DNA from 4 places in the Sphingomonas sp. ID0503 genome. Region 2 is predicted to be linked to each of the others. Evidence: predicted binding sites of a transcription regulator. Region 2 holds the regulator's gene; each other region holds the start of a gene.

Region 1 (7,626 bases), 1.8 Mb from region 2:
GCTTCACTTCTAATGTACGATACTACCTTCGAAGAAACCTATGTAGCGCCGTCGACGCGCGCCCTGAACCAGCTCCTGCTGAATGCCACAGAGCAGTCTGGAGGCGCCGCGATCACCAAGGGATTGCCCGCGGGATCCATGTACTTCGACAAACCACGGCTCGTCATCGGCGGCACACCGATGATGCTGCCGATGTTCCAGCCGGCGATGCGGCAGGTGGCGCAGGATATGCGGGCCGATGTCGTCATCTCGCGACACGGCTTCTATCCCGAGGCGCTCAGCCCGGTTGTTTGGGATGTCAGCTACTGGCTCAACGACGCAGTCGTCTCTGTGCACGACTATGTTCTGTGCGAGTCTCGATACGGCGAGTTCTGGCTGGTTCCGCCGGAAACGGGTGCATACCTGCGGCTGGCTGCGGATGGCATCCACATCGAGGTGGTCCCCACTTTCGTCTCTTGGGACGAACGGAACTTCGGCGTCTGTCAGGCAGCGAAGCGGATCCGCTACGCCGCGATGGAGGCTTGGCGCTGATGGCGAACAAAGCGAAACCGCCGGCCGGTCTGGACTATGTTCCGGTAGCTGGCAGCAATCCAAACCTGTCGTACGGAGTCATCGAGGCCGTGAACGGCGATGAGCCGAAGCGGACACTCGGCGATGTCATCCTCAGGCGTCTTTTTCCGACGGAGCGCCCCGCACCCGGGTCGTCGTGGGAGGGGCACACCTGCGAGGCCTGGGACATTGTCCTGCCTCGTGAGGCTCCCGACGCCTACCGCGATCTGCAGGCGCTTTCGCAGGCTTACCATCTGAAGGCGGGCGAGAAGATCCTGCACCTTGCAGCGGTCGTGACGTTGCGCTTTCCGGAGGTTGAGGATCCGAAATCCCGCATGCACTTGCATGAGGCATGGGAGCTCTCGCGCGGCCTTGCCTCTACGCTCACCCGCAAGTTCGACGTGGCCTGCATTGTGGTACTGCATGTGCCAGCGCGCTCATGAGGCATGAACCACCCGCACACCCATCTCGTGATACCTACCCGTACGATCCGTTCCGCAGTCGGTTTCTCGACCTTCGTCATGCAGTTGATCAACGGTGCAGAGGGGAGAGCCATCGTCGAGGCGGAGTGGTCTGCCTATCGAGAGGGAGCAGGCTATGGCGGATGAGGCAAAGATGCTGGCCAGGTTGGACGCCTGGCTGGCGCAGCAAGCTGCTCCCACCCGAAATGACGCATTTGCGACTGGCGATCGCGAGATCGCCGCCGGGTTCGTCCTCCGGCAGGCCCGTGAAGCGGACGCCGGGCTAACAGCGGAGGAGCTTGCCGAGGCGCTCGTCCTTATGGCCGAGAGCATGAGCCGTGAGCTGAAGCTGAGCGAGGACGAGACCCGCCGAATGTTCGGCATCGACGCGGGAGCATCCTTGGCTCAGCTGCGATCGAAAGCAGTCACCGCATGGCCGCTGACCGTCCTCAAGCGCATCATCTGGATGATGGAGACGGTCAGGCTGGCAGTTACGCTGCTATCTGACGTCGATCGCGGGTACGCATGGTTCCACCGGGCCAACACCGCTGAGATCCTGCGGGCCAGCTCCGCGCTCTCGCACATCCTCGACAGCGAGGAAGGCCTGGAGCAGGTTCGTGGTTACCTGCAGGCCGAACTCTGGGGCTGAGGGAACGTCTCGGCGGCGTCGTGCCGGCCAACAAACAATCAGATCCCAGATCGACAATCCGAGCCGCCGCTCGATCGACGATAGATGGAGAGAACCATGACAACGGATCTGCCATTGGCCGAAAGGCTGCGAAAGGCGATCGAGTAGCGGGTGCGATCCATCTCGACGACGCTGTGCTCCCAATTGTGGCGGGCTTCACCACACAGGTGGTAGGCGCCCCGAGGCTCCAGCGGAGTCGATGCCCGAGACCACCGCTCCGCGCGGCGCTTACGAAAGCGAAGGGTCGCAGGTGCTCCTAGCGATAGGCCGACGACGTGTTCGTAGATCGGTCGGTCACGGTGCCAGCCAATACCTGCGCCGATGTCGTACCGCAGAAGCAGCGCCTGGACGAGATCATCAGCCGCAAGACCGGCAAATGCGGCCATACGCTCCCGAACATCGAGCAACCAATCAGGGATGGGTTCGGCGCGCGCGAGCGCACCAGACTGGAGGTCGTAATTCAGGCCAAAGCTGTGCGTCAGACGTTTGCCGGTCCACTGCTGGAAGACGAATGGCTGCAGATCGAGGGAGTCGATCGCTGCCATCAGCACCTTCTCCTCCTCCGCCGAGATCATCTCGTTGCGCGAAGAGAGACCAGGAGGAACGGGCGCATTGAACAGATCTGTCATGTCAGAGCGCAGGTAGGATAGCGGAGGTGTCGCCAGCCTCATGACGATGCGGACTGGACCGCCATCATCTCACAGGATCGGGTCTTCGTCCTTAAGGACGATCTGAGCCTTGGCAAAGTCGATGTGCTGAAACGCTCCGTTGCGCCGTTGCATCTCGGCCGGTGTCACACGGCCTGCAGCCAACTCCATGTCGTCATGGCGCCGCGCTGCGGCTTTCACCGCTCGGCGCTTAGCTGGATCGAAACGGTCCATTTTCGTCGTCCTCGGCCGATTGCAGTGCTCGGAGGAGACAAACCTAGCATCTGTAGGAAGAGCGAGTAAGCCTTGGGCTTAGGCGAAAAGGCATGTTAGCCGCTATTGTGAGCACGCAACGAGGGTCACCGCGCTCGCAGGCGGCTCGCATCACCTAGGGCTGACCGCGACATGGCTGACTACAACGTCGAAGGCCAGCCCTCTGATGCTACGCTGCAGCCAGCGGGCTCAATCGTCATCTTGCGGGAAGCAGCGGAGGGCCTCGAGGTTCTCATGCTGCAGCGATCCCCGACCATGGCATTCGCCCCTAATGCTCTTGTTTTCCCGGGCGGGCGTGTAGACGCAGCGGACGTTGCCCTGGCGAAAAAGCTAACTGCGGGCCTGACGCTAGAGGATGCAGCAGCGCGAGTAGCTGCCATTCGCGAAACCGTCGAAGAATGTGGACTTGCTATCGGGTTCTCGCCGCCGCCGCCCCCGGAGAGAGCGCGGCGTCTCAGCGATGGATTGGCCGAGGGCCGCCCCTTCGAAACTGCCCTCGCCTCAAGCAGGTTAGAAATCGACTTGTTCTCCATCAAACCCTACGCTCGCTGGCAACCAGGCCTAGCAGAGCGCTCGCTCATCACTCGCTGCTTCGATGCGCGCATCTACGTCGCACGCGCGCCCTCCGTGAGTGACATCACCGTTGATCCAAGCGAGATCAGCGCTTTTCGATGGGCTTCACCTCTCTCGATCTTAAGGTGCTGCGCAGAGGGGAGTACTTATGCGCTGTTCCCCACCCGAAGAATCCTCGAACGGATTGCAAAAGCCCGTACCTTTGCCGAGGTGATCACCGCCATTCCGGCGGATCCATTCAGAGCTATCGTTCCTTGGACGAAGATGGTGTCCGGCGAGATGCATCTCTGCATCCCGAATGACCACGGCTACCCCGTGACGGCAGAACTCTGGAGCACCGTCCAAGCCGAGTTTGCCAAGCAAACTCGGACATAAGTACGTAAGAACAACTGGTTCAGCTGCGATCATCCGCGTGCGTGTCGCACCAAACGGCGTCGCTCACGATCATCCTTGGCGCACTCCCACTCGGTGGAATTCACCCTCTTGGGAGGTGATAACGTGGCCCTCACCAATCTCGGACGTGGTGGAAGTGGGTCTGAGTCGGGCGGCGGCGGTCCAACGTACCAGTGAACTCTCGGGAAAAGACTTCCACATCCACCGGCGCGCTTGTGACAGCGTAGCTTTTTCGCAAATTCTGGCCAGCGGTCATCCCAACCCCGCGCGACGAAGTAGGCTGCCACATCGGCTACGGAGAATTTGGCTACCCTCGCGCAAGCACGGCATTCGGCATGGATGTGGCCACCCTTGCTGACCAACTCTCGCAAGTTTCGGATCGAGCGGACCATCCTCCATCAAAGCGGCAACTGGTCTTGTGCAGTATCCGCGGGCAGACGATCTTCGAGCCGCGTCAGGACGATGCTAGCCAGCAATTCCGCGCTCGATCGTCGCGAGGTACGATCGGATTGTACGAGGGCGTGTCGTAGCCAGATAGGCGCGTCGGTAAGAGCGTCCGCGAGACGGTTCGGGTCGATGTTCATGGGCGAATCTCCGTTATCGCGAATATGAACAAATCGGGAACATCGGGCAAGGCGAAGGTGTGGCGGGGGTGCGATCGGCTGCCGCAGCTCTCGCATAGCTGCCTCTCGGGCCATTCTCACAAGCTGCTAGCGCCCCAAGGGGGCGACTGAACCTGCGGCTAGCATGCAATCCGCAGAAGCAATCATACTATGATTTACCTCCTTAGCCCTGAGGTTCGATCGACCGAGCAGGGACGCTCAAGCAACCTTCGCGTCGACTGCGAGGAGGCGAAGGTGTCGAGAACGGGCCTGACGTGCTCCCCTGAAATGTGACCGATTTTGAGTAGAGTCCGACGCGAAGGAGTCGGACGAAGATGAAGCGCAGCAGGTTCAGCGAAGAGCAGATCATCGCGATCTTGAAGGAGCAGGAAGCGGGCATGGCGACGGCGGATGTGTGTCGTCGCCACGGGATCAGCGCGGCGACGTTCTACAAGTGGAAGTCGAAGTATGGCGGCCTGGAGGTGTCCGAGGCCCGGCGCCTGCGCACGCTTGAGGAAGAGAACAGCCGGTTGAAGAAGCTGCTGGCTGAGGCGATGCTCGACAACGTCGTGCTGAAGGATCTGGCCTCAAAAAAATGGTGACGCCCGGCGCTAAGCGGGACGCTGTCGCCCATGCTCGTGAGCATCACGGGCTGAGCGAGCGTCGGGCGTGCAACCTGGTCGGCGTGAGCCGCGGGGTGATCCGGTATCGGTCGTCACGGCCAGATGACGGTCCTCTACGGCAACGACTGCGCGAGTTGGCAGGGGAGCGGCGCCGGTTCGGCTACCGGCGCCTGGGCTATCTGCTGGCGCGAGAAGGCATGACGCCCAACCACAAGAAGCTGCTGCGGATATACCGCGAGGAGAACCTGCGAGTCCGACGCCGCGGTGGTCGCAAGCGCGCCTTGGGCACCCGGGCGCCGATGGTGCTGCCGGATGGGCCGAACCAGCGCTGGTCGCTGGACTTCGTCTCCGACACCCTGACGTGCAGCCGTCGGTTCCGCATCCTGTGCGTGGTCGACGACTACACGCGGGAATGCCTGGCGCTGGTGGCTGACACGTCGCTGTCGGGCGTACGGGTAGCGCGGGAACTGACGCGGCTCATCGGTATGCGCGGCAAGCCGCATACGGTGGTCAGCGACAACGGCACCGAGCTGACGTCGTCGGCCATTCTGCGCTGGTCGCAGGAGCGGCGGGTCGAGTGGCACTACATCGCCCCGGGCAAGCCGATGCAGAACGGCTTCGTCGAGAGCTTCAACGGCCGTCTGCGCGACGAATGCCTCAATGAGACGCTGTTCACGTCGCTGGCCCATGCCCGCTTCGTGCTCGACGCTTGGCGGCACGACTACAATCACGTCAGGCCGCACTCGAAACTGGGCGGGAGAACACCCGCCGAGAAAGCCGGCGAACCTGTCTGGGGGCATGCCCCCAGACAGGTTGTCATACACTCAACCAACCATCATGAAGGAGCCGGACTCTACCTCTGAATGGTAACAATCAGGGGAGCACGTCAGTCCCCTCGCACTTGGTAAGCGGAATGCTCGGAAAAGCGGCACGCAGGGTCTCTTTGACAGCCAGAGGATAATCTCGGAGTCGATGCAAGAGATGTCGTGCCGCGAGTTGATGGTGTTCCGCGTTGACGTCGACGGGGAGACCGGCAAGGCTTAAGGCCTCCTCGACCGCATCAGCCACGATGCGATCAAACGAGTAGTCGGCAGCGCGGTCGAGGCTGTCATAGCCGCTGATCACGGCGGCCGAAGAGGCGGATAGAGATGCGCGACGAAGACAGATCGGGTCGCGTAACGCCCTGATTTTGGGATCGGGATAGATCGCCTCCAAGAGGGGGTGGCTCTCGCCCTCTCTGAGCCCCAACTCCACGGAGCTTGGTTTATCGAGATAAGCCGCTTCTGCTAGAGCGACACCCTCAAGCTCGTACGCGATCGCACTATCCATGCCGCCAAGCCGAATTGCTTGCGCATCTATATAGCGACCGACGGCGGCCAGGCCGCTCCGAGCATTAGAAGCTCGCTCCTCTAGGTCGATCGCTTCGAACCGCTTTCGCCACTCGGATTGGCGCGCGGCACAAAGACGACGCGCCTCGCCAATGTCCTCGGTTCCGAGGGACTGCTTGATCTCACTCTTGCCGACCCCGTCGCGGTAACGCGGCGGTATGACCATGCGGAACCAGTACTGGCTGGATTTCGGATGTTTCCACGGGGAGATGAGCCGAGCGTTCATATGGGCCACCTAAATGGACCACCTGACGTCGCGCAAAGGGTGCACCTTCCGGGGTTTACCCGCGTTTCAGACCTTTGAGTCTGAATTGGTGACCCCTACGGGAATCGAACCCGTGTTTCAGCCGTGGAAGAACAGAACGCCGTAGAATCAACGGCCCGTCCCGACTTTCACGGTTCGTTCCAGCCGTTGCTTTCCAATGACTTGCAGGAGCGGGGGGACGGAAAAGCTCGCGTCCGCAAACCAATACTTCGCCTTCGCTTCGGAGGTGATGCATGACGCTGGCGCAGGACATCACTCGCCACTTCAACGGTGAATGGCAGGGATCACAGGGCGCGTTCCCAACGCCCGGCCACAGCAAGTCCGATCGCGGCATGACCGTGAAGGATGCGGATGGCGGCGATGTCGTCTTCTACAGTCACAACGGCGGCGACTGGCGCGCGGTCAAGGATGAATGCCGCCGGATTGGGCTTCTCCCCGATCGCCCACGCGCGAATGACAATGGCGAAGGCTGGCGAGAGACCGGCAGCTATGAGTACGTCGGCGCTGACGGCACTGTCGTCTATCGCACCGTCCGGAAAGAGAAGGCCGGGCAGCGCAAGCGGTTCCTGGCGCAGCGGCCGGACGGTCGTGGCGGGTGGACCAACGGCCTCGCGGACGTCGAGCGGGTGCCCTACCGCCTTCCTGCGATCCTGGCGGCAGATCCCGACACGATCGTCTACCTGACCGAGGGGGAGCGGAAGGCCGACAAGCTGGCCTCCTGGGGGCTGGTAGCGACCGCCGTGGCATTCGGCGCGAAGGGATGGCGCGACGCCTACGGGGCCGCTCTGGCGGACCGTACCGTGGCCATCCTGCCCGACAATGATGACGAGGGGCGCGGGTTCGCCGAACGTGCTGCGAAGAGCATCACAGAGGCCGGCGGGCGTGCCGTATTCGTGGCGCTGCCCGGCCTCTCGCCCAAGGGCGACGTGATGGACTGGACGGGCACCGCCGACGAGCTGCGCGCGCTGGTAGACGCCGCGTTGCACGCGCCTGCCGAGACCTTCGAACTCGCCGACCTGTCGCAATGGGCCGCCACCGCGCCGACGCCCAAGGCGTTCGTGATGGCACCCTTCATCCCCCGGGATGATGTCGTGATCGTCACAGGCGACGGCGGCACGAACAAGTCGACTGCCGCCCTCCAGATCAGTGCGTGCGCGGCGGCAG
Region 2 (7,626 bases):
CGATTACCTCGAAACGATGGCCGAGGCACTCGAGCTGCTCGGCAGCGATGCCGCGATGGTGGTCGCGGGCGAGGAGAACCTCGACGAGTTATCGATCGCGGGGCCGAGCCGCGCCGTGACGTTGTCGGCGAACGGCCTCGCCTCCAGCAAGGTCACGCCGGAGGATGCCGGGCTGCCCGACCATCCCCTCGACGCCATCAGGGGTGGTGACGCCGCCTACAACGCCGCCGCGCTGCGCCGCTTGCTGGAGGGTGAGCTTGGGCCCTATCGCGATGCCGTGCTGCTCAATGCCGCTGCCGCTCTGAAGGTGGCCGGTGAAGTCTACGGGCTTCGCGACGGAGCCGAAGAAGCCGCCGAGGCCATCGACAAGGGGCTGGCCAAGGCGCTGCTCGACTGCTGGATCGACTTTAGCCGATGACCTCTAACCGTTTACAAGCGATCCTTCAGACCAAGTATGAAGAAGTGGCCGTGCGCAGGCCGCAGGGCCTTTCGCACTGGCCTGCTCCTTCACCGCCGCGCGGCTTCCAGCAGGCGCTACGCACGAAAGTCGAGACCCTTGGGACCGGGCTGATTGCAGAGATCAAGAAAGCATCGCCTTCTAAGGGGTTAATCCGAGGGGATTTTGACCCGCCTGCCCACGCCCGCGCTTACGAGGCCGGTGGTGCCGCCTGTCTGTCGATCCTCACCGACGAGCCGTATTTCCAGGGGAGCGCCGATTACCTGATCGCCGCGCGTGCCGCCTGCGGGCTCCCCTGCCTGCGCAAGGACTTCATGGTCGATCCGTGGCAGGTGGCGGAGGCGCGGGCCATGGGTGCGGACGCGATCCTGATCATCGTCGCGGCGCTCGACGACGGGCAGATGGCGGAGATCGAGGCGGCGGCGATCGAACTCGACATGGACGTGCTGGTCGAGGTCCACGACGCCGCCGAGATGGCGCGCGCCGCCGGCCTGCGGTCGCGCCTGATCGGCGTCAACAACCGCGACCTTCGCGACTTCACCGTCGACATCGGCCGCACCATCGATCTCGCCGCGCTTGCGCCCGAAGGCAGCCTGATCGTCGCCGAGAGCGGCCTTGGCAGCCGCGCCGATCTCGACCGGCTGGCCGAATATGGCGTGCGTGCCTGCCTGGTGGGCGAGAGCCTGATGCGGCAGGCGGATGTCCGGACCGCGACCGAGCGCCTGTTGACCGGCGACTGAGTTCGCCCCAAGCGAATGTTGTTGACAGCATCGCGGAACATTCACTACCTGTTCCACATTCGTTCCCGAGTGAGGGCACCGACATGCTGACGCGCAAGCAACACGACCTCCTCTGCTTCATCAGCGACCGTCTGGCGGAGAGCGGAGTGTCGCCTTCGTTCGAGGAGATGAAAGAGGCGCTGGACTTGAAGTCTAAATCCGGCGTGCACCGCCTGATCAGCGCGCTTGAGGAGCGCAACTTCATCCGCCGCCTGCCGAACCGCGCCCGCGCGCTGGAAATTCTTCGGCTGCCTGAGGGAGTTCCGGCGAAGAAGGCGGCACCTGCGGCCGCGAACACCAACACGCCGGTGAAGAGCGAAGTGCCGGTGACACCGCCGGTTGCGGCCAACGACGTGATCGAGATTCCGCTGCACGGGCGTATCGCGGCCGGCATGCCGATCGAGGCGCTGGAGGGGCAAAGCTCACTCTCCGTTCCCGCCGCCCTCCTGGGCCCCGGTGAGCATTACGCCCTCGAAGTTTCCGGAGATTCGATGGTGGAGGCCGGCATTCTCGACGGCGACTATGCGCTCATCCGCCGCGTCGATAGTGCGAGGGAGGGCGAGATCGTCGTCGCTCTCGTCGATGACGCCGAGGCCACGCTCAAGTATTTCCGCCGTGAGGGGCAGATGGTGCGCCTCGATCCGGCGAACCGCGCCTATGATCCGCAACGCTACGCCCCAGCGCAGGTGCGGATCCAGGGCCGGCTGGCCGGGCTGTTGCGGCGGTATTGAGCCGGACCGCGCGCCAGGGGTGATCGTCGCGCGGCAGACGTGCTGCCGTTACGCGGACACGGTCGAAGTCTATGGCCAGGCCGCCGGTCTCCGCGAGGAGCGTTCGGTCGGCCTTAATCCATCTTGGGCGGCAGCTGCGCGGCAGTCGCCGGTCGCTAACGGCAATGTCGGCCATCGCGCAGGCTCGATTGGTTTGGCGGATCGGCGCGAACTGGTCGCTGCGGCTCGCCAGGACCGTCCAGCTTCGCCCACCCCGCGCGACGCGCGCCATGCAGAAGTCGCGGGTGCAGCGGGCGTTGGGGAGCATTTCGAGATCGAGAAGGGCTTCGTCGCTGCCGGCAATTTCGGCGAGCGTGTCGCGGGTGTAGTCTCGGGCACGGGGCCGAAGCAGGGCGAAGCGTCCATCGGATGTCCGCAGCGCCAAGTGCTGACCGTCACCCGTGACGAGGAGGTCCGGCGCAGGAGTCATGAGAGCCATTGCTACTCCGATCAGCGCCGGTGCCAGGCCCCATAGGCGCAGGCGTGTGCGCCACAGCGCAAGCCACAGCCCGCCCGCCACCATCAGAGCGAAAGCGGCAGGCGGCATCGACGGGAGAGCGGCGACCGCGCCCGGTGCGTCGCCGGCGGCACGGGCGATGGCGAGCAGCGCCTCGATTGCCAATCCGGTCGCCCACCATAACGGCGCGCCGAGGCCGATGATGTCGAGCAGCAGCGCCACCGCCTCCAGAGGCATGATGACGAAGGTGCTGAGGGGGATGGCGACGATGTTCGCGAAAGCGCCGTAGAGGCCAGCCTTATGGAAGTGGAACAAAGCGATCGGGGCGAGCGCCGCTTCGATGAGGAGACCGGTGGCGATCAGTCCGCCGAGCGCGCGCAGGAGCCGCCATCCCCTACCCTCTTCCCGGCGCGCGAGCAGGCGGCGGGTGAGCGGGAGTTCGTGGAGCGCCACGATCGCGGTCGCGGCGGTGAAGCTCATCTGGAAACTGGGACCGGCCAGCGCCTCCGGCCAGAAGACGAGAACGAGCAGCGCGCCCGTCGCCACCAGCCGCAGGGTGATCGCCTGCCGCCCAAGCGCAAGGCCGCCGAGGACGAGGAGTGCGGCGATGCACGACCGGACTGTCGGCACCTCGCCGCCGCTGAGCAGCGTGTAGCCGATCGCGGCGACGGCCCCCGCTCCGCCCGCAATGAGCGGCAGCGGCCAGTGCAGCGCAAGACGTGGGCTAAGCGCGAGGAGACGCATCGTCAGCAGGATCGCCGCGCCGACAACGGCGGTGACATGCAGACCGCTGATTGACAGAAGGTGCGCGAGACCGCTGCGCCGCATCGCCTCGGCATCCGCGTCCGCAATCGCGCCTTCGTCTCCGGTCACGAAGGCGGTAGCGATGCCGCCGGGCGAGCCGGGCAGTTGCGCCTCGATGTGGCGGGAAAGCTGCGCCCGCCATTGCGGCAGGCGGGAAAGGCCGAATGGCGGCTCACCCTTTGCCGTGATCGTAACAGGGGCAAAGGCCCGACCGGTCGCGCCGATGCCGTCGAACCAGGCAACGCGGGCGAAGTCATATGCGCCCGGCAGAACCGGCTCACCTGGCGGCATCAGGCGGGCGCGGAGCGACAATGTATCGCCGATGCTAAGGCCGGCAGGCACATCCTCCTCTGCCACATTCACACGGGCGCGGGCGGGTGGACCGCCCGCCGTGAGCGGTGTGGCGATCGTCAGGCGAATGAGGCCGCGTGCCGGCAGGCCTTCGACGCGCTCGACCGGACCGGACAGCGTCACGACACGGGGACGATCGAGGCGCGGAGCGGCGACCCGCTCCGCCTTGGCCCAAATCGCGAGGCAGCCCAGAACGGCCGCGAGTGCGCCTATGAGGATAGCGCGCGAGAAGCGGCCACCATGGCCCGAAGCACCGGCGGCTACGCCGATCGCGCCTGCGATGGCGAGGAACCCGATCCAGCCGTCCTGTGTCGGAACCGCGAACCAGGCCGCGATGCCTGCGCCAAAAGCGACCGGTAGCCAAAGCGGCAGATGGTCCCGCTCCGCCTCCAACACGGCTTCAATCCGCGCGTCGGCCCGTACCGGCGACGTGGTTTGAAGCAGGCGGAGGGCTATGCTAGGGGCCGTGCCGATTTCCTGGGCCTTCGGATGATTTCGGGGCCGATCCTTGGAGAATATGCGCTTGAGCGCAAGCACCCCGGCAGCGGCGGCCACCCCGGTCGTCACGCGCTTCGCCCCCTCCCCCACCGGCTTCCTGCACATCGGGGGCGCGCGCACCGCCCTGTTCAACTGGCTCTACGCCCGGCACACCGGCGGCAAGTTCCTGCTTCGCATTGAGGACACCGATCGCGCCCGCTCCACCCAGCCGGCGATCGACGCGATCCTGGACGGGATGCGCTGGCTTGGCCTCGACTGGGATGGGGACGCTGTGTTCCAGTTCGCCCGCGCCGATCGTCATGCCGAGGTGGCGCGCAATCTGCTGGCGCGGGGCCATGCCTATAAGTGCTTCGCCACCGCCGAGGAACTGGAGGTGATGCGCGCCGAGCAAAAAGCCAAGGGCCTGCCGCTCCGCTATGACGGCCGCTGGCGCGACCGCGATCCTTCCGAGGGTGGTGACGCCCCCTTCGTCGTCCGCCTGAAGGCACCGCGCGAGGGCGAGGTGACCATCGAGGATCGCGTGCAGGGTCCGGTAACGGTGCGAAATGCCGAGCTGGACGACATGGTCCTCCTCCGCTCCGACGGCACGCCCACCTATATGCTGGCGGTGGTGGTAGACGACCACGACATGGGCGTCACCCATGTCATCCGCGGCGACGACCACCTCAACAACGCCTTCCGTCAGTTGGCGCTGATCCGCGCGATGGGCTGGCCGGAGCCGGTCTATGCGCACGTCCCGCTGATCCACGGTGCGGACGGGGCGAAGCTGTCGAAACGACACGGTGCTTTGGGCGTCGAAGCGTATCGCGACATGGGCCTGTTGCCCGAGGCGCTGTGCAACTACCTGCTCCGTCTCGGCTGGGGGCATGGCGACGAGGAGGTGATCTCCCGCGACCGGGCGATCGCGCTCTTCGATCTCAACGGCATCGGGCGATCGCCTTCCAGGTTTGACGTGAAGAAGATCGAGAACTTGAACGGTATCTACATTCGCGATGCGGATGACGGCAGGTTGGCCGATCTGGTCCTGCCCCTCGTTCAGGCCGCGACCGGACGCGATGTGGATGCCGAATTGCTGCGCCGCGCCATGCCGGTGCTGAAGGTCCGCGCCAAGGACCTGAATGAGCTGGCGGTGGGTGCAAGCTTCCTGTTTCGAACGCGACCGATCGACATAGAGGACAAGGCGGCGGCTCTGCTGGAGGGCGGTGCGGCAGAGCTTCTGCTGCAATTGCGTGACGCACTTGACGGCGTGACCGAGTGGGCCGAAGGACCGATCGACGCTGCGGTGCGGGGTGTCGCGGAGTCGGCGGGGGTGGGACTTGGCAAGGTGGCGCAGCCGCTCAGGGCGGCGCTGACCGGGAGGACCACCTCGCCGGGTATTTTCGACGTGCTGGTGCTGCTCGGTCGCGACGAGAGCCTGGCAAGACTGAACGACCGGCTGGCCTGACCGGCCGGCATCTTTGGAGACCATCATATGGGCGGAAGCGCGAAGATCGAGATCGAAGGCCAGGGCGGCGAATACCCGATCCTGAACGGCACCATCGGGCCGGAGGTCGTCGACATCCGAAAGCTTTACGGCGCGACCGACCGCTTCACCTATGATCCGGGCTTCACCTCGACCGCGAGCTGCCGGTCCAAGATCACCTATATCGATGGCGATGCCGGCGTCCTCCTCCACCGCGGTTATCCGATCGATCAGCTGGCCGAGAAGTCGAGCTTCATGGAGGTCGCCTACCTTCTGCTGAACGGTGACCTGCCGAGCGCCGAGGGGCTGAAGGACTTCACCTACACCATCACCCGCCACACGATGGTCCACGAGCAACTGGCGACCTTCTACCGTGGCTTCCGGCGTGATGCGCACCCGATGGCGATCATGTGCGGTGTGGTTGGCGCGCTTTCCGCCTTCTACCATGACTCCACGGACATCGACGACCCCGAGCAGCGCAAGATCGCCAGCCACCGGCTGATCGCCAAGATCCCGACGATCGCGGCGATGGCGTACAAGTACTCGGTCGGTCAGCCTTTCCTCTATCCGAAGAACGACCTGTCTTACACCGGCAACTTCCTGCGCATGACCTTCGGCGTGCCCGCGGAAGAGTATGAGGTCGATCCCGTGATCGAGTCCGCGATGGACAAGATCTTCATCCTCCATGCCGATCATGAGCAGAACGCGTCCACCTCGACCGTGCGCCTTGCCGGCTCGTCCGGCGCGAACCCGTTCGCCTGCATGGCGGCGGGCATCGCCTGCCTCTGGGGCCCGGCGCATGGCGGTGCCAACGAGGCGGCGCTCAACATGCTGCGTGAGATCGGCACGCCGGATCGTATCCCGGAGTACATCGCACGCGCCAAGAACAAGGACGATCCGTTCCGCCTGATGGGCTTCGGCCACCGCGTCTACAAGAACTTCGATCCGCGCGCGAAGGTGCTGTCGAAGGCAGCGACCGAGGTGCTTGACAAGCTGGGCATCAGCGATCCGGTGCTCGACACCGCACGCGAGCTGGAGCGGATTGCACTCGAGGACGACTACTTCATCGAGAAGAAGCTCTACCCGAACGTGGACTTCTACTCGGGGGTGATCCTGTCGGCGATCGGCTTCCCGACCACTATGTTCACCGTGCTTTTCGCCCTTGCCCGCACCGCCGGCTGGGTTGCGCAGTGGAACGAGATGATCACCGACCCCGAGCAGAAGATCGGCCGTCCGCGCCAGCTTTATGTCGGGTCCGAGCAGCGCGACTACGTACCGGTAGACCAGCGCTAGGAAAGCGTCGCCCGCTGCGGCACGGCCAGGACGAAGCGGGCGCCCCCTCGATGTGCGGTATCGACCACTAGGTCGCCCGCCATCGATCGGGCGAGCCGCCGCGCGATGTACAGGCCCAGGCCTACACCGTCGCGCGTCTGTCCGCCGATGCGCACGAAGCGCTCGAAAATGCGCTCGCTCTCCTCGATCGGAACGCCAGGCCCTTCGTCCTCGACAGTAACGACACCATAGCCATCCACGTCGAAACAGCGGATCGACACGCAGGATCCCGGTGGCGCATGGCCAATCGCGTTGGTGATGAGGTTGATCAGGATCTGGCGTGAGCGCCGCGGCTCTCCCAAGGCAGCGACGACGAACCCGCCCTCCGGCCGGTCCACCGTGACCTGCCGTGCTTGTGCCTCCGCCTCCAGCCAGAGGGCCGCCGATCGGGCGACCTCGGCAAGATCGAACGGGACCGGATCGAACGCCTCGGTCGCCTCCGACAGGCTGTTAATGTCGAGAAGCAGCGCCAGGAGATGGCCGGCGGCCGAGAGGATATCGGTCGCATACTCCCGATAGGCCCCGCCGCCGTCCTTGTCGGTCAGGGTCGCCAGCCGGCGCGCATCGTCCAGGACACCCTCAATCACAGCGCGCAACGCCTGTTCGACCTCGTTCGACCCCACGCCGCTCTCTCCCGCCGGAGCGAGCGCCGCGATCAGCCGATCGGCAGCGATTGTGTCGGCGGACCGGTCGGCATCGGCGGCCTCGAGTTCAGT
Region 3 (7,626 bases), 650 kb from region 2:
AACCGGGCGGTGGTGACGCCGGATGCCGAGGTGCTGGCGAGGAAGGACGAGAACGGGTTGCGCTGGTCCTACGACCCGGACGGCTGCTGCGAGATCCGCAAGGTCGAGCCGCTGAAGCGTGCCAAGGAGGGCCTGGACAGCTGGATCTCTGGCCGCAAGGCGTTCCAGTCGGTCACCCGCCAGTCGCTGCCCCGCTTCGAGGTCGAGGACGGGCGGCTGAAGATCAACCCGCTCGGCGACTGGGTGAAGGCGGATCTGGAGGCGTATTTCGTGGCGCACGATCTGCCCCGTCACCCGCTGGAGGCGCAGGGTTATTTGTCAATCGGCTGCGCGCCCTGCACCAGCAAGGTCATGCCGGGCGAGGACCCGCGCGCCGGGCGCTGGCGCGGCTGGGACAAGGTGGAGTGCGGGATCCACGTTTCAGCGACGGATGATCCGGCGAACGAGCCGGCGTTCTGACATCCGTCGTCACCCCAGCGAAGGCTGGGGTCGGCGGACGTATTCCCCTATATCAAGCGATCCCAGCCTTCGCTGGGATGACGTGACGGGTGCCGGAGTGCGGTTCAGGACCGCATGCTGTCCGGCATGTACCGGTCGTCGGCATAATCCGCGAACTTCGTATATTTCGCCTCGAACGCCAGTTTCACGCGGCCGGTGGCGCCGTGGCGCTGCTTGGCGACGATGACTTCGGCCATGCCGAACGCCTCCTGCATCTTGCCCGCCCATTCGTCATGGGTGGAGACGGTCTTGGCGTCGTCGTTCGCGCCGGGAACCTTCGGCTCGGTGTTCTTGAGGTAGTATTCCTCGCGGTAGACGAAGAGGACGATGTCGGCATCCTGCTCGATCGAGCCGGATTCGCGCAGGTCCGAGAGCTGCGGGCGCTTGTCCTCGCGCTGTTCGACGGCGCGGCTGAGCTGGGAGAGGGCGAGGACGGGGACGTGGAGTTCCTTGGCGAGCTGCTTGAGGCCGCGGCTGATCTCCGAGATTTCCTGCACGCGGTTGCCGTCCCCCGACTTGCCCGAACCCTGGAGGAGCTGGAGGTAGTCGACGACGATGAAGTCGACGCCGCGCTGGCGCTTGAGACGGCGGGCGCGGGTGCGGAGCGCGGCGATGGTGAGGCCGGGCGTGTCGTCGATGTAGAGCGGCAGGCTTTCGAGATCGGCGGCGGCGCGGGCGAGGTTGCGGAAATCGGCCTGGCTGATCTTGCCCATGCGGAGGTCCTCGGAGCTGATCCGCGATTGCTCCGACAGGATACGCGTGGCGAGCTGGTCCGCCGACATTTCGAGGCTGAAGAAGGCGACGGCGGCGCCGGCGGATTTGCTGTCCTCGATCCCGTCCTCCCGATCGCGGACGAGGCGGCGGGCAGTGTTGAAGGCGATGTTGGTGGCGAGCGCGGTCTTGCCCATGCCGGGACGGCCGGCGAGGATGAGAAGGTCGGAGCGGTGGAGGCCGCCCATCTTGGCGTTCAGCGCCTCCAGCCCCGTGGTGATGCCGGAGAGATGGCCGCCGGAGTTGAGCGCCTTCTCGGCGGTCTCGACGGCGAGGCGGGTGGCCTGGGCGAAGGTCTTGACCGAGCCTTGCTCTCCGCCCTCCTCCGCCACCTTGTAGAGCGCGACCTCGGCTGCCTCGATCTGACCCTTGGGGTCGACGGCGTCGCTGGTGTCGGTGGCGCTGGTCACCATGTCCCGGCCGACGCCGACGAGCGCGCGGAGGAGCGCCAGGTCGTAGATCTGCTGGGCGAAGTCGCGCGCGCCGATCAGGGCGGCGCCGCTGCCGGTCAGTTGCGCGAGATAGGCGGGACCGCCGACCGCCTTCATCCCCTCATCCGCCTCGAACATCGGGCGCAGCGTGACGGGATTGGCGATCATGTTGCGGTCGGCGAGCTTCAGCACCGCCTCGTAGATGCGGCCGTGGAGAGGATCGTAGAAATGGTCGGCGCGCAGCCGCGTCTGCACCTCCTCCACCAGTCGGTTGTCGATCAGCATCGCGCCGAGCAGCGCCGCCTCCGCGTCGACATTATGGGGCAGCTTGGGCGCGACGGCCGCGTCTTCCGCGACGATTCGGAGGGCTTCGGGCATGGCCGCACCATCGCGCGGATTGCAGGCCGGTGACAATCGCGAAGCGCGCAAGCGTGCGGCGATTGTGTCCGGCGCGACGACCGCCTAACCGGGTGGGATGGCCGAGCCGCGCATCATCGCTGTCGAACTAGACGAACGGACGATCATTCGCCGGTCGGAGGTGGTCGAGCGCGAGCGCGAGGTGGCGGTGACCGATCTTCTCGCCGAGAATCATTTCGCGCCGGTGACGGCCTATCCCGGCGGCTATGCGGGTCCGTTCCGGGTGATGCTGCGTGTGGCGGACGGGCGGCTGGCGATCGATATCGCGGCTGAGGATGGGACCGCGCTGGAGACGATCACGCTGGGGCTAACGCGGTTTCGGAAGCTGGTGCGCGATTATTTCGCGATCGTCGACAGCTATTACCGGGCGCTGGGGCAAGCGACGGCTCAGGCGATCGAGCCGATCGACATGGCGAGGCGCGGCATCCACAACGAAGCGGCGGAGACGCTGCAGGAGTGCCTGGCCGGCAAGGTCGACGTCGATTTCGACACCGCGCGGCGGCTGTTCACGCTGATCTGCGTGCTGCACATCAAGGCCTGAGGGGAAAGAAGAGCGCGATGTCCGTGATGTCCGACAAGTGGATCCGCGCGCGGGCGACGGAAGACCGGATGATCGAGCCGTTCGTCGAGGCGCAGCGGCGCGACGGGTGCATCAGCTACGGCCTGTCCTCCTATGGCTACGACGCGCGGGTGTCCGACGAGTTCAAGATCTTCACCAACATCGACAGCGCGGTGGTGGACCCCAAGGACTTCGCGGCCAACAGCTTCGTCGATCGCAAGACTGACGTGTGCATCATCCCGCCAAACAGCTTCGCGCTGGCCCGCACGGTCGAGTATTTCCGGGTGCCGCGCGACGTGCTGGTGATCTGCCTGGGCAAGTCGACCTATGCGCGCTGCGGGATCATCGTGAACGTGACGCCGCTGGAACCCGGCTGGGAAGGGCATGTCACGCTGGAATTCTCCAATACGACGCCACTGCCCGCGAAGATCTACGCAAATGAGGGGGCGTGCCAGTTCCTGTTCCTGCAGGGGAACGAGCCTTGCGAGGTGAGCTACGCCGACCGGGCAGGAAAATATATGAGGCAGCAAGGGGTGACGCTGCCGCGGCTATAGGGCGCCCCTTTATCATTTGCCGCGGCGTAACCATTCTCGAGCTGCCTTCCCCTCCATCGTCATCCCGCGGAGGCGGGGATCCACCGGGCGGCAGGCGCAGCGCCCCGTTTCCAAAGAAAGAGCGCGTTGCACCGTGGATCCCCGCCTTCGCGGGGATGACGGGGTGGGAGGGCCAGCGACGAGAGGAGAACGGCGAGCGTCGCTCTTGTTGCGCCTACCCCTCCACCGCCTTCGGCGGTCCCCCTCCCCCTCCGGGGGAGGATGAGCTTGTCTGCTTGGCCGAAGGTTCCGAAGGTTCCGGGAAAACGACAACGCGCCGGGTCCCCGGAGCAGTCGATCAATCTTCCGGGCCAGGATTGACCATCAGTTCTTCGGCGACGGCCTCGGTGCGGGCGCGGATCGCCTTTTCTAGGCGGTCGGCTACCTCCGGATTCTCGCGCAGGTAGTTCTTCGAATTCTCGCGGCCCTGGCCGATGCGGATCGAGTCGTAGCTGAACCAGGCGCCCGATTTCTCGACCAGCCCGGCCTTGACGCCGAGGTCGAGGATCTCGCCGACCTTGGAGATGCCTTCCCCGTACATGATGTCGAATTCGACCTGCTTGAACGGCGGCGACACCTTGTTCTTGACCACCTTCACGCGCGTCGTGTTGCCGACGATGTCCTCGCGCTCCTTGATCTGGCCGGTGCGGCGGATGTCGAGGCGGACCGAGGCGTAGAACTTCAGCGCATTGCCGCCGGTCGTCGTCTCCGGCGAGCCGTACATCACGCCGATCTTCATGCGGATCTGGTTGATGAAGATGACGACGCAACGCGAGCGGCTGATCGAGCCAGTGATCTTGCGGAGCGCCTGGGACATGAGGCGCGCCTGCAGGCCGACATGGCTGTCGCCCATCTCGCCCTCGATCTCCGCGCGGGGCACCAGCGCGGCGACCGAATCGATCACCAGCACGTCGATCGCGTTGGAGCGGATCAGCGTGTCTGCGATCTCCAGCGCCTGCTCACCGGTGTCGGGCTGCGACACGATCAGTTCGTCGATGTCGCAGCCGAGCTTCTTCGCATAGACCGGATCGAGCGCATGTTCGGCATCGACGAAGGCGGCGGTGCCGCCCGCTTTCTGCGCCTCGGCAATGGCGTGGAGCGCCAGCGTGGTCTTGCCCGAGCTTTCCGGGCCGAACACCTCGATGATGCGGCCGCGCGGCAGGCCGCCGATGCCGAGCGCGATGTCGAGGCCGAGCGAACCGGTGGACACCGCCTCGATCTGCATCGCTTCCCGGCTGCCCAGCTTCATCGCAGAGCCCTTGCCGAAGGCGCGGTCGATCTGCGCCAGTGCGGCGTCGAGCGCCTTCTGCCTGTCTGAATTCACGCCCGTCCCCTCGGATCCGATCACTTTAAGCTGTGCGGCCACGGCCTGCCTCCCTGCTAGATCGTCGCGCCTGAATGGGCAACGGGAAGCGCTCATGTATCCTGTTTGTTCCGTTCGAACAAGGGGAGAACACAGGTAAGATTGGCAAGCCTGCTTCGCTTAGGTTATGACGGCAGCGCAATAGCTTGCGTGTGCGACGCGCGGAAAGGGCGGACTTCATGCGGGTCGCATTGCTGGAAGACGATCCCGCCCTGTCGGTCCAGATGGCCGAGATACTGGAAGGCGATGGACGCGACTGCCGGAGCTTCGGCACGGTCGCCGCGATCGAAACGGGTTTGCGCCGCGACACGTTCGACCTGCTGATCCTGGACTGGATGCTGCCCGACGGCACCGCGATCGACCTGCTTCACCGCCTGCGCCAGAGCGACAAGCCGGTGCCGCCGACGATCATCGTCACGGTGCGCGATGCGGAGGGGGACATCGTCACCGCGCTGCAGGCCGGGGCCGATGATTACCTGACCAAGCCGATCCGCCCTGCCGAGTTCCGTGCGCGCGTCGGCGCGCTGCTGCGGCGGACCTATCCGGTCTCGAGGGAAACGCAGTTGACCTTCGGCGCCTATGTCTTCGACCAGCCGAGCGCGACCCTGACGGTGAACGGCGAGCGGGTGGTGCTGACGGGCAAGGAGTATGAGCTCGCGCTCCTCCTCTTCCAGAACATGCATCGGCCGCTGTCGCGGGCGTACATCATGGAACGCGCCTGGGGCCTCGCGGCCGACCTGCCGACCCGCACGCTGGACGTCCACATCTCTCGCCTGCGGTCCAAGCTGAACTTGCGGCCGGAAACGGGGTTCAGGCTCACCTCGCTGCACAATTACGGCTATCGGCTCGACCAGATCGAAGCGGGGGCCGCGGAGCCCGCCTACTCCTCGTAGCCGTCGAGATAGAGGTAGCTGTCGTCGAACTCCGCCACTTCGCGCAGGCCGGCGAGATCGTGGACATCGACGCGCCCCCGACGGAACGTCGCCAGCCCCCGTTCGCGGATCTGGCGAAGGGTGCGGTTCACATGGACGGCGGTCAGCCCCATGCACTCGCCGAGCTCCGACTGATTCAGCGGGAATTCGAAGCTGTCGCCCTTCATCAGGCCCACCACGTCCAGGCGCGTGTGAAGTTCGCAGAACAAAGCGGCCACGCGGGACAGGGCGGTGCGGCTGCCGAGCGAGACGACCCATTCGCGATGGATCGCGGCGTCGAGATTGGTCGAGAACCAATAGAGCCGCATGATGCGGGGAAAGGCATCGACCAGCTCACCGATCCTCTCATGCGGGACGATGGCGATCCGGGCATCGGTTATGGTGAGAATGCTGTGGTCGAGACGCTTCAGCGTGAACCCGTGCAGGTCGGCAAAGTCGCCGGGAACATGGAGTTCGCTGATCTGGCGATGCCCCCCGGCCAGGTCCTTGTAGCGCGCGAGGAACCCTTCAACCACCAGCATGCTGGTGGAGAGCCGGTCGCCCTGGCGCACCACGGTCATGCCGCGACGAAACTCCCGCACCTCCGCAACGGTCGCACGGATGGCGTGCTGTTCCTCCGCGGTAAGCTGATGTCTAGCGTGTAATCGCGCGAGGTGGCGTTCGATCATCAGTCGCCGGGCGCACGCACATGCAGCGCCTCGGTAAACGCGACATACAGGACGTCTCCGCCGCCGTCCTTCCGCACTGTCATGTGACCCTTCATGTCGAGCGTCCCATCATGGACCTCGGCACTTAGCAGAGACCGGATGTCGCGAACAGCGGCTTCGCGGGCATCGTCCAGATTGGACAATTCGCGCCCCTCCTCATCGGTCGTGGCGCCGGTGCGGTTGTGAAGGTCGAAGAAGTACCGTGTCATGCGCGCGAAACGCACATGAACGCACAAGTTTCCTACTGCCCGAACAGCCGGCCGAGCGCGGCGGCGACGCCATCCATGGTGAAGGGCTTGTTCAGCACCGGAGCGGCGGCATGGCGGGCGGGCGGCGGATCGACATGCCCGCCGGTCGCCAGCAGAAAGGGGATTCCCGCATCCGCCAAAGCGTCGGCAACGGGCCAGCTCGGCTCGCCCCCGCGCAGATGCACGTCGAGGATGGCCGCACCGAAGCCGCCCTGCCCCACGCGCGCGACAGCATCGGCGACGTTGTCTACATTGCCGGCGGCGGGGTGATCCAGCATCTCGAGGAAATCCTCGAGCATCATGGCGATCAGCGGCTCATCCTCGACAATCAGGACCGCGGGCTTCCCGCTCATCTAACCCCCTACAGGAACGCAAGGGCCGTAGATGGAAAGAAACCGGCGCGGCGTCAATCACTTCAACCCGGCGGCGTCCCGGGCAGCCTCGGCCAGCTGCTGGACCGAGAACGGCTTTGGCAGGAAAGCGACGCGGTCGAGGTCGATCGAGCGGCGCAACTGCTCCTCGGCATAGCCGGACATGAAGAGGACCGGAATGTCGGGAAGCTTCTCGCGGATGGTGCGGACCATCGTCGGGCCGTCCATCACCGGCATCACCACGTCCGAGATGAGAAGATCGATCGCAAGATCCCGCTCCTCCAGCAGTTCGAGCGCCTCTTCGCCGTTGGAGGCGGTGACCACGGCATAGCCCTGGCGGGTGAGCGCGCGTTCGGCCACGGCGCGGACCATGTCCTCGTCCTCGACGAGGAGGACGGTGCCGGTGCCCCAAAGCTCGTTGGCCTTGGCGGGCGCGGCTTTCGCGGCGGGAGCGGCGGCCGTCTCGGCATGGTGGACGGGCAGGTAGATCGTGAAGCTCGTCCCCTCCCCCATCACCGAATCGGCGAAGATGAAGCCTCCGGTCTGCTTAACGATGCCGTAGACGGTGGAGAGGCCGAGGCCGGTGCCCTTGCCGACCTCCTTGGTGGTGAAGAACGGCTCGAACACCTTGCCGATGATGTCAGGCGGGATGCCGGTGCCGGTGTCGGCGATCTTGAGGGCGGTGTAGTCGACCACCGGCATGATCTCGCTGTCGATCCGTTTCACCTGGGATGCG
Region 4 (7,626 bases), 600 kb from region 2:
TCACCTTCGCCGCGATGCTGATTCTCGCCACCGTCACGGCGGCGGCCTGTGCGGAATCGCTGCTCCGCCTCTGGCCGGTCATCGGCGTGCCGCCGCAGGGTATTGCCCCCGTGCCGCCGATGGAGGGCGCATGGTACCAGGGCATCATCCCGGCCAACCCGATCAAGGCCGCCGCGGACACCGCGATGGTGCCGCTCGTCGTTTTCGCCCTGTTCCTCGGCTTCGCGCTCGCCCGGATCGACGCCGCGCTCGCCGACACGCTGCTTCGCCCGCTGCAGGCGCTGGTCGAGGCTATGCTGGTCATCGTCGGCTGGGTGCTGCTGGTAGCGCCTATCGGCATAGCCGCGCTTGCGGTCGGTGCCGGCGCAAGCCTCGGCTCCTCTGCCTTCGGGCTGCTCGGCCAATATGTCGTGGTCGTCGCCGTCTGCTGCCTTGCCGCCACAGTTCTCGCTTACGGATGGGCGGCGTTCGGCGGTGCCGCGCCCCATCGCTTCGCTGCCGCCACACTTTCCGCCCAGTCGGTCGCCCTCGGCACGCAGTCCTCGCTCGCCAGCCTGCCGTTGATGGTCGAAGCGGCCGGACGGCTCGGCGTCAGGAAAACGACCACCGGTATCGTGCTCCCCCTCGCCGTGTCGATCTTCCGCGCGGCGAGTGCGGCGGCGAATGTCGGGGTGGCCGTCTACCTCGCTCATCTTCACGGCGTTCCGCTTGGCGTGTCCGGCCTAGCTATCGTCGCGCTTGTGGCGGTGCCGGTCAGCCTAGGCGCGGTCGGGCTACCTGCTCAGGTCTCCTTCTTCGCGACCATCGCACCTGTGTGCATCGCGGTGGGCGTGCCCACCGTCATGCTCCCCCTCCTCCTCGCGATCGAGGCGGTGCCGGACCTCTTCCGCACCGTCGGCAACGTCACCAACGACATCGCCGCCGCCTGCGTCGCGGACGGACGGCGGCGCGCGGCCTAGCGTTCTTCCGGCAGTCCGCTCGCCGAGGTCACGCGAAGGCGCACCTCGCCCTGCGTCACGAAGCTTTCCGCAGGCACGTCCTCGACCAGCCAGACATTGCCGCCGATCACCGATCCCCGCCCGATCGTCACTCGGCCGAGGATCGTCGCCCCCGCATAGATCACCACGTCATCCTCGATGATCGGGTGTCGTGCGAACCGCTCGCGCATCGACAGGCCGTTGCCCGGCAGCTTGCGCGCACCCAGCGTCACCGCCTGGTACAGCCGTACCCGCGCGCCGATGATTGCCGTCTCGCCGATCACCACGCCGGTGCCGTGATCGATGAAGAAATTAGGGCCGATCGTCGCCCCCGGATGAATGTCGATGCCGGTGCGCGTATTCGCGATCTCGGAGATGATCCGCGCGATCAGCGGCGCGCCGAGTCCATGCAGTCGATGCGCCAGCCGGTGGTGGATCACCGCCAGCGCGCCAGGGTAGCAGATCAGGATCTCGTCCACGCTGCGCGCCGCCGGATCGCCCAGGAACGCCGCCTCCACATCGCTGTCGATCAGCGACCGGATCTCCGGCAGGCCCGCCGCGAAGTGGCGCAGGATGTTAGCGGCATCCTCATCGTCGAAGGGCTGCGCCGCCTCGGCGCTCCAGTACCGCAGCTCCAGCTTCACCTGTTCGTGGAGCAGGTCGAGCGCCCGGCCCAGCGTCGCCTCGACATAGGCGTCCTCGTCGGTCTCCCCGGTCGCCTCGCCCAGCCGGCGCGGGAAGAGCGCGGCGCACAACCCGTTCACCACCTCTTCCACCCGCTGCCGCGACGGGAAGCCCTCGAAACCGACCTCAAGATGGCGGTGATGCGCCTCACGCCAGGCCTGTCGGGCAGCGCGAAGCTGCCGGCCGATGACCTCCATGTTCCAGGGCGCCTCCGCGACGACCCCACTGTCCAGGACGCGCAGCGCCGTGCTCCTTCCGCTCATGCTCTGATCCCTGTCGTGATGTCTGCGGTCGTGCTCAAGCCGCCGCAGCGCCGGATAAGTTGATCCAGCATCGCCTGCCCCGCTGGCCAGCTGCCCAGACCCGACTTCGCGTTGATATGCCCCAGCGCACCGAGGTCGACCAGTTCCGCGCCCCAGCGATCCGCCATGTCGCCCGCTTCCTCGATGGTCGCATAAGGATCGTCCCGGCTGGCGATCAGCCGCGCCTCGAACGGCAGGATGATGTCGGCGGTCGGCGCGAACCGCGTCAGCCGATGATCGCAGCTCGCCCGGTCGACGGAGGGCGGGGCGACCAGCAAGGCCCCCGCCACCTTGCCCGCACGCGCGCCCGCCAGCCGCGCCCACCAGGCGACGGCATGGCAGCCGAGACTATGCGCGACGATCACTGGCCGGCGACTGGCGGCAACCGCGCGGTCGAGCGCCTCGACCCAGATGTCGCGGCGCGGCCGATCCCAACAGCCGAGATCAACGCGGCGGCAGTCATCCCGCTCCGCCTCCCACCGGCTCTGCCAGTGGTCCGGCCCCGATCCCATCAGGCCGGGCACGATCAGGCAGGTCACCGCCATGACGCCCTGCCTCGGTAGTTATCTGCAAGCTTCATGGACACGACCGATCCTCCAAAGGACCAGTCAACCTTAATGTCTATCTATGAAGTAGATAAACTCGTTCTTCTATGCTCCGCCAAATCGGAGCTTGCGTGAGAGGCGGCGAGCAAGCCTTGCCCGCCGCTCTCCGCTTACGCCGACAGCTTCTGGCTGAACGCATCCGCCGGCTTCAGCATGTCCAGCCGATCGGCGTTCATCACCTTGTCCCAGGCCGCCACGAAGTCGCGGACGAACTTCTCCTTCGAGTCCGACTGCGCATAGACCTCCGCCTGCGCCCGCAGCTCCGACTGCGATCCGAAGATCAGGTCCACCCGCGTCGCGGTCCAACGCGCGGCCCCACTCTTCAGGTCGACGCCCTGGAAGCGGTTCTTGTCCTCCGTCGCCACCCACTGCGTCCGCATGTCGAGCAGGTTGACGAAGAAGTCGTTGCTGAGCGTGCCGACCCGATCGGTGAACACACCCTCCGTCGCCTCGAACGCATTCGCGCCGAGCACGCGCAGGCCGCCCACCAGCACCGTCATCTCCGGGGCGGAAAGTCGAAGGAGCTGCGCCTTGTCGACCAACGCCTCCTCCGGCGCCATGAAGTTGCTGTTGTGGTAGTAGTTGCGGAAGCCGTCGGCGACCGGGCGCAGCGCCTCGAACGAATGCACGTCGGTCCATTCCTCGGACGCATCCATGCGGCCCGGCGTGAAGGAGACGGTGATGTCCACACCGCCATCGCGCGCCGCCTTCTCGACCGCTGCCGCACCGGCCAGCACGATCAAATCGGCCATCGACACCTTCTTGCCGCCGCTGGCACCGGCGTTGAACTCAGCCTGCACGGTCTCCAGCCTCTCCAGCACCTTGGCCAGCAGCGCGGGGTTGTTGACGTCCCAGTCCTTCTGCGGGGCGAAGCGGATACGGGCGCCATTGGCCCCGCCACGCTTGTCCGACCCGCGGAAAGTCGACGCGGAAGCCCAAGCCACCGACACCAGCTGCGGCACAGTGAAGCCGAGGCCGAGTAGTGTCGACTTCAACGTCGCAATGTCCGCCTCGTCGATCACCGGATGGTCGAGTTCGGGGATCGGATCCTGCCAGATCAGCACCTCATCCGGCACCAGCTTGCCGAGATACCGGCCGCGCGGGCCCATGTCGCGATGGGTCAGCTTGAACCAGGCGCGGGCAAAGGCGTCGGCGAACTGGTCCGGGTTCTCCAGGAACCGGCGGCTGATCTTCTCGTACTCCGGGTCCACGCGCAGCGCGAGGTCGGATGTCAGCATCGTCGGCTTGCGCTTCTTCTCCGGGTCGAACGGATCGGGCACGTTCTCCGGCCCATCCTTCGCCACCCACTGATGCGCGCCCGCCGGGCTCTTGGTCAGCTCCCACTCGAAACCGAACAGGTTCTCGAAATAGCGGTTCGACCATTGGGTCGGCGTCTGGCTCCAGATCACCTCAAGGCCGGAGGTGATCGCGTCGGCGCCCACGCCCGACTGGAACTTGCTGCGCCAGCCGAGGCCCTGGTCCTCGATCACCGCGCCTTCAGGCTCGACGCCGACGAAGGACGGGTCGCCCGCGCCATGCGTCTTACCGAAGGTGTGGCCGCCCGCGATCAGCGCGACCGTCTCCTCGTCGTCCATAGCCATTCGGGCGAAGGTGTCGCGGATGTCGCGTGCCGAGGCGAGCGGATCGGGGTTGCCGTTCGGCCCTTCCGGGTTGACGTAGATCAGGCCCATCTGCACCGCGCCGAGGCCGGGGTGCAGCTGCCGCTCGCCCGAATAGCGCTCGTCACCCAGCCAGGTGCCTTCCGGTCCCCAGTAAAGCTCCTCCGGCTCCCAGGTGTCGGCGCGGCCGCCGGCGAAGCCGAAGGTCTTGAACCCCATCGATTCCAGCGCGACATTGCCGACCAGCACGAACAGGTCCGCCCAGCTCAGCGCATTCCCGTATTTCTGCTTGATCGGCCAAAGCAGCCGGCGCGCCTTGTCGAGCGCGGCATTGTCCGGCCAGCTGTTCAGCGGCGCGAAACGCTGCTGCCCGCCGCCCGCGCCACCGCGCCCGTCGGTGATGCGATAGGTACCCGCGCTATGCCAGGCGAGGCGGATGAACAGGCCACCATAGTGGCCGAAATCCGCCGGCCACCAATCCTGCGAGTCGGTCATGAGCGCGGTCAGGTCGGCGATCACCGCATCGAGATCGAGCGTCTTGAACGCCGCCGCATAATCGAAATCCGCGCCCAGCGGGTTCGATCGCGGCGAATGCTGGTTGAGACCGGTGAGGCTCAGACCCTCGGGCCACCAGTCGCGATTGCCCTGCCGCCGCTTTTTGGGCGCGCCATGTCCGAAGGGGCAAGCGCCGCCATTCTCTCCGGTCTTCGCATCCATGTTCAGGCTCCTCTGAAGCGTACCTTGGGGAGGGCGACCGCCTCCGATCGCCATGCGTCCTGATACCCCTATGCCCGGTGCGGGGATAACCGATTGCTCCAATCATCCTGATCGACTTGGCCGCTCGAAGCACCTGTGAGCGATTGACACTCGCACTCCGAGAACGGAACATAATAGGAACATAGAGATTGTGAGTCGCCGTGTCCCTGTCGCCTGCCCGTGATGTCCGTCTGGCCGCCCTGCGTGCGGAAGTGCAGGCGATCGAACATGCCGGTCGCCGCGGTGATGCCGGTGCCCTGCCCTTCGGCATCAACGAGATCGACGGCCGGCTTGCCGAGGGCGGCCTGGCCCTGGCTGCGCTGCACGAGGCGGCGGGCGCGTCCTCCGGCCTGTGGGATGATGCCGCCGCCACCCTGTTCGTCACCGGGATCGCCGCCCGCCTCCCCGGCACCGTGCTCTGGACGCTCACCCGGCGCGACCTCTTCGCCCCCGGCCTCGCCTGCGCCGGGCTGAACGCCGATCGGGTGCTCTATGCCGAGGCGCGCTCCGATGAGGAGGTGCTGGCGGTGATGGAGGAAGGCCTGCGCCATGGCGGCCTCGCCGCGGTGGTGGGGGAGGTGGCGAAGGCCTCGATGGCTGCGACCCGCCGGCTACAGCTTGCGGCGGAGGAAGGCGGCACCATGGCGCTCCTCCACCGCCGCCATAAGAAATCGGGCAGCGATCCGCTGGCCGAGACATCGGCGGCGATGACCCGCTGGCGGCTGGCCTGCGCGCCGTCTGCGCCTTTGCCCGTCGAAGGCGTCGGCCGCGCCTGCTGGCGCGTCACCCTCGCCCGCCAGCGCGGCGGCGACGGCCATGAATGGATATTGGAGGAATGTGATGCCACGGGTCGCCTCGCTCTACCTGCCCCAGCTCGCGATCGACCGGCTGCGGGCAATCGAGGCGCGCGCCGGCAAGCGGCCTGAGGCACCGGCGGATCCCCACCCCCCGTTCACCCGATCCTCCTCCCCCAACGCCGTTCGCCCTGAGCCTGTCGAAGGGCCAGTGAGAGGGCCGGCACCGGGGCTTCGACAGGCTCAGCCCGAACGGACGGAGGATGGCCTAATCCCCAACCGCTCCGGCGGCTGGCGCCCCGGCGCACGCTGGGCACAAAGCCCGGACGCACCGGAGGGCAGCGACCCCTGGCTGGAACGCCGCATCGCGAAGAAGCGCGCCAAGCGCGACGAACTGCAGGCGCAGATCGACCAGCTCCCCGCGCACCAGCGCCCCGCGATGCGCGAACTCGGCCGCCGCAGCGAACCCGCGCCGATGCCCTTTAAAGCAATGCCTCCGGACGAAGGCGCGCGTGCGCCCCGCCCGCCCTACAACCTCGAAGGCGCATTCTGGCAGCAAGGCGCGATCATGACCCGCGCCGTCGCCGAAGGCATGTCGCGCGACCGCGGCAGTACCCACGGCCATATGCCAAGGACGATCGCCCCGCTCTCCCCCTCCCATCACCCCCCCTTCACCGTTCGGTTCGAGCAAAGTCGAGAACCAGCCACGAACGCACCGCTTCGACTTTGTTCGAACCGAACGGTTGTGGAGGAGGAAACCGGCCCCCTCGTCACCGCCCAAAAGCACGGCAACAAGATCCTCGTCGCTGCCGCCTGCCCCGCCGCTCAGGCACTCGGCCTCACCCCCGGCATGGCGCTGACCCATGCCCGCGCGCTCGTCCCCGGCCTCGACGTACGCGATGCCGACCCGGCGGGCGACGCCGCCTTCCTCGATCGCTTTGCCGACTATGCCGCGCGCCGCTGGAGCCCCGCCGTGATGGCGACCGGCGACGGCCTCTGGCTCGACCTCACCGGAACCGCGCATCTCTTCGGCGGGGAAGCGAAGACCTGCGCGCGCATCCGCCGCTTCTGCGCCCGCCTCGGCCTCTCCGCCCGGATCGCGGTGGCGGAGACCGGCCGCGCCGCCAACGCCATGGCCCGCCATCTGCCCGGCCCCGTCACCCTCCTCGAACCCGGCCGCGAGGCGGAGGCGCTCGCACCCCTACCCCTGACCTGCCTAGGCGATGAAGAGCACGTCACCGACGCCGCCCGCCGGCTCGGCATCGACACGGTGGGCGATCTCATGGCCCTGCCGCGCGGCCCACTCACCCGCCGCTTCGGCCGCACCCTCCTCCGCCATCTCGATCAGGCGCTCGGTCATCGTCCCGAGCCGCTCTGCCCCGTCATCCCCACCGATGCGGCGGAGGCGGAGGTCCGCTTCCTCGAACCGATCGCCACCGCCGAAGCGATCGAGGAGGCGATCCGCCACGCCATGGCGCTCCTGATGGCGGAGCTTGCTGCGCGTGGACTCGGCGCGCGCGCGGTGACGATGCTCTGCCGCCGCGTCGATGGCGGGGATCAGGTCGCCGGCATCGGCACCGCGCGCGCCACCCGTGACGCCGCCCATCTCCTCCGCCTGATGCGGATGCGGATCGAGGGGATCGACCCCGGCTTCGGGATCGAGGCGATCCGGCTCGTCGCGATCCGCAGCGATCCGCTGGGTGCGCAGGCGATCGGCGGTCTGGTCGATGACCGGCCGGACCTCGCGCCACTCGTCGATCAGCTCGCCGGCCGCCTCGGCCCTCGCCGCCTGTTCCGCCGCGCCGCCGTGGAAAGCGACGTCCCCGAACGCAGCACCACGCGCATCACCCCGCTTGCGGAGGGTGCCGCCTGGTCCACCAACTGGCCCC

Evidence for each region. Region 2 encodes LexA, which represses DNA repair genes until DNA is damaged. Its sites were predicted from a motif close to GTTCCNCNCTTGTTCT; they were not measured.
Region 1: a site for LexA is predicted at 4,194-4,209, ahead of ACM608_RS01015 (DUF6771 family protein). Genes of this name have one in related genera too.
Region 3: a site for LexA is predicted at 4,709-4,724, ahead of recA (recombinase RecA). Genes of this name have one in related genera too.
Region 4: a site for LexA is predicted at 5,070-5,085, ahead of ACM608_RS06825 (ImuA family protein). Genes of this name have one in related genera too.

The regions. Positions count from the first base shown of each region.
Region 1 covers NZ_JBLZUR010000002.1:794-8,419, reverse strand. The annotation lists gene ACM608_RS01045 (hypothetical protein) at 13-531, shown strand; gene ACM608_RS01040 (hypothetical protein) at 531-992, shown strand; gene ACM608_RS01035 (hypothetical protein) at 1,147-1,659, shown strand; gene ACM608_RS01030 (alpha-ketoglutarate-dependent dioxygenase AlkB) at 1,698-2,327, opposite strand; gene ACM608_RS01025 (hypothetical protein) at 2,397-2,579, opposite strand; gene ACM608_RS01020 (NUDIX hydrolase) at 2,751-3,566, shown strand; gene ACM608_RS01015 (DUF6771 family protein) at 3,983-4,168, opposite strand; one part of gene ACM608_RS01010 (IS3 family transposase) at 4,522-4,774, shown strand; one part of gene ACM608_RS01010 (IS3 family transposase) at 4,774-5,672, shown strand; gene ACM608_RS01005 (DUF6538 domain-containing protein) at 5,683-6,423, opposite strand; partial or broken gene ACM608_RS01000 (AAA family ATPase) at 6,696-7,626, shown strand, end outside.
Region 2 covers NZ_JBLZUR010000002.1:1,820,493-1,828,118, forward strand. The annotation lists gene trpD (anthranilate phosphoribosyltransferase) at 1-418, shown strand, start outside; gene trpC (indole-3-glycerol phosphate synthase TrpC) at 415-1,197, shown strand; gene lexA (transcriptional repressor LexA) at 1,281-1,967, shown strand; partial or broken gene ACM608_RS09850 (ComEC/Rec2 family competence protein) at 2,500-4,221, opposite strand; gene gltX (glutamate--tRNA ligase) at 4,136-5,560, shown strand; gene ACM608_RS09860 (citrate synthase) at 5,588-6,871, shown strand; gene ACM608_RS09865 (sensor histidine kinase) at 6,868-7,626, opposite strand, start outside.
Region 3 covers NZ_JBLZUR010000002.1:2,467,129-2,474,754, forward strand. The annotation lists gene ACM608_RS13090 (phosphoadenylyl-sulfate reductase) at 1-459, shown strand, start outside; gene ACM608_RS13095 (replicative DNA helicase) at 564-2,078, opposite strand; gene ACM608_RS13100 (UPF0262 family protein) at 2,176-2,658, shown strand; gene dcd (dCTP deaminase) at 2,676-3,230, shown strand; gene recA (recombinase RecA) at 3,568-4,635, opposite strand; gene ACM608_RS13115 (response regulator transcription factor) at 4,812-5,525, shown strand; gene ACM608_RS13120 (Crp/Fnr family transcriptional regulator) at 5,513-6,232, opposite strand; gene ACM608_RS13125 (DUF6894 family protein) at 6,232-6,495, opposite strand; gene ACM608_RS13130 (response regulator) at 6,513-6,872, opposite strand; gene ACM608_RS13135 (response regulator) at 6,930-7,626, opposite strand, start outside.
Region 4 covers NZ_JBLZUR010000002.1:1,217,512-1,225,137, reverse strand. The annotation lists gene ACM608_RS06845 (dicarboxylate/amino acid:cation symporter) at 1-959, shown strand, start outside; gene epsC (serine O-acetyltransferase EpsC) at 956-1,858, opposite strand; gene ACM608_RS06835 (RBBP9/YdeN family alpha/beta hydrolase) at 1,921-2,508, opposite strand; gene katG (catalase/peroxidase HPI) at 2,679-4,904, opposite strand; gene ACM608_RS06825 (ImuA family protein) at 5,105-5,869, shown strand; gene ACM608_RS06820 (DUF6504 family protein) at 5,784-7,626, shown strand, end outside.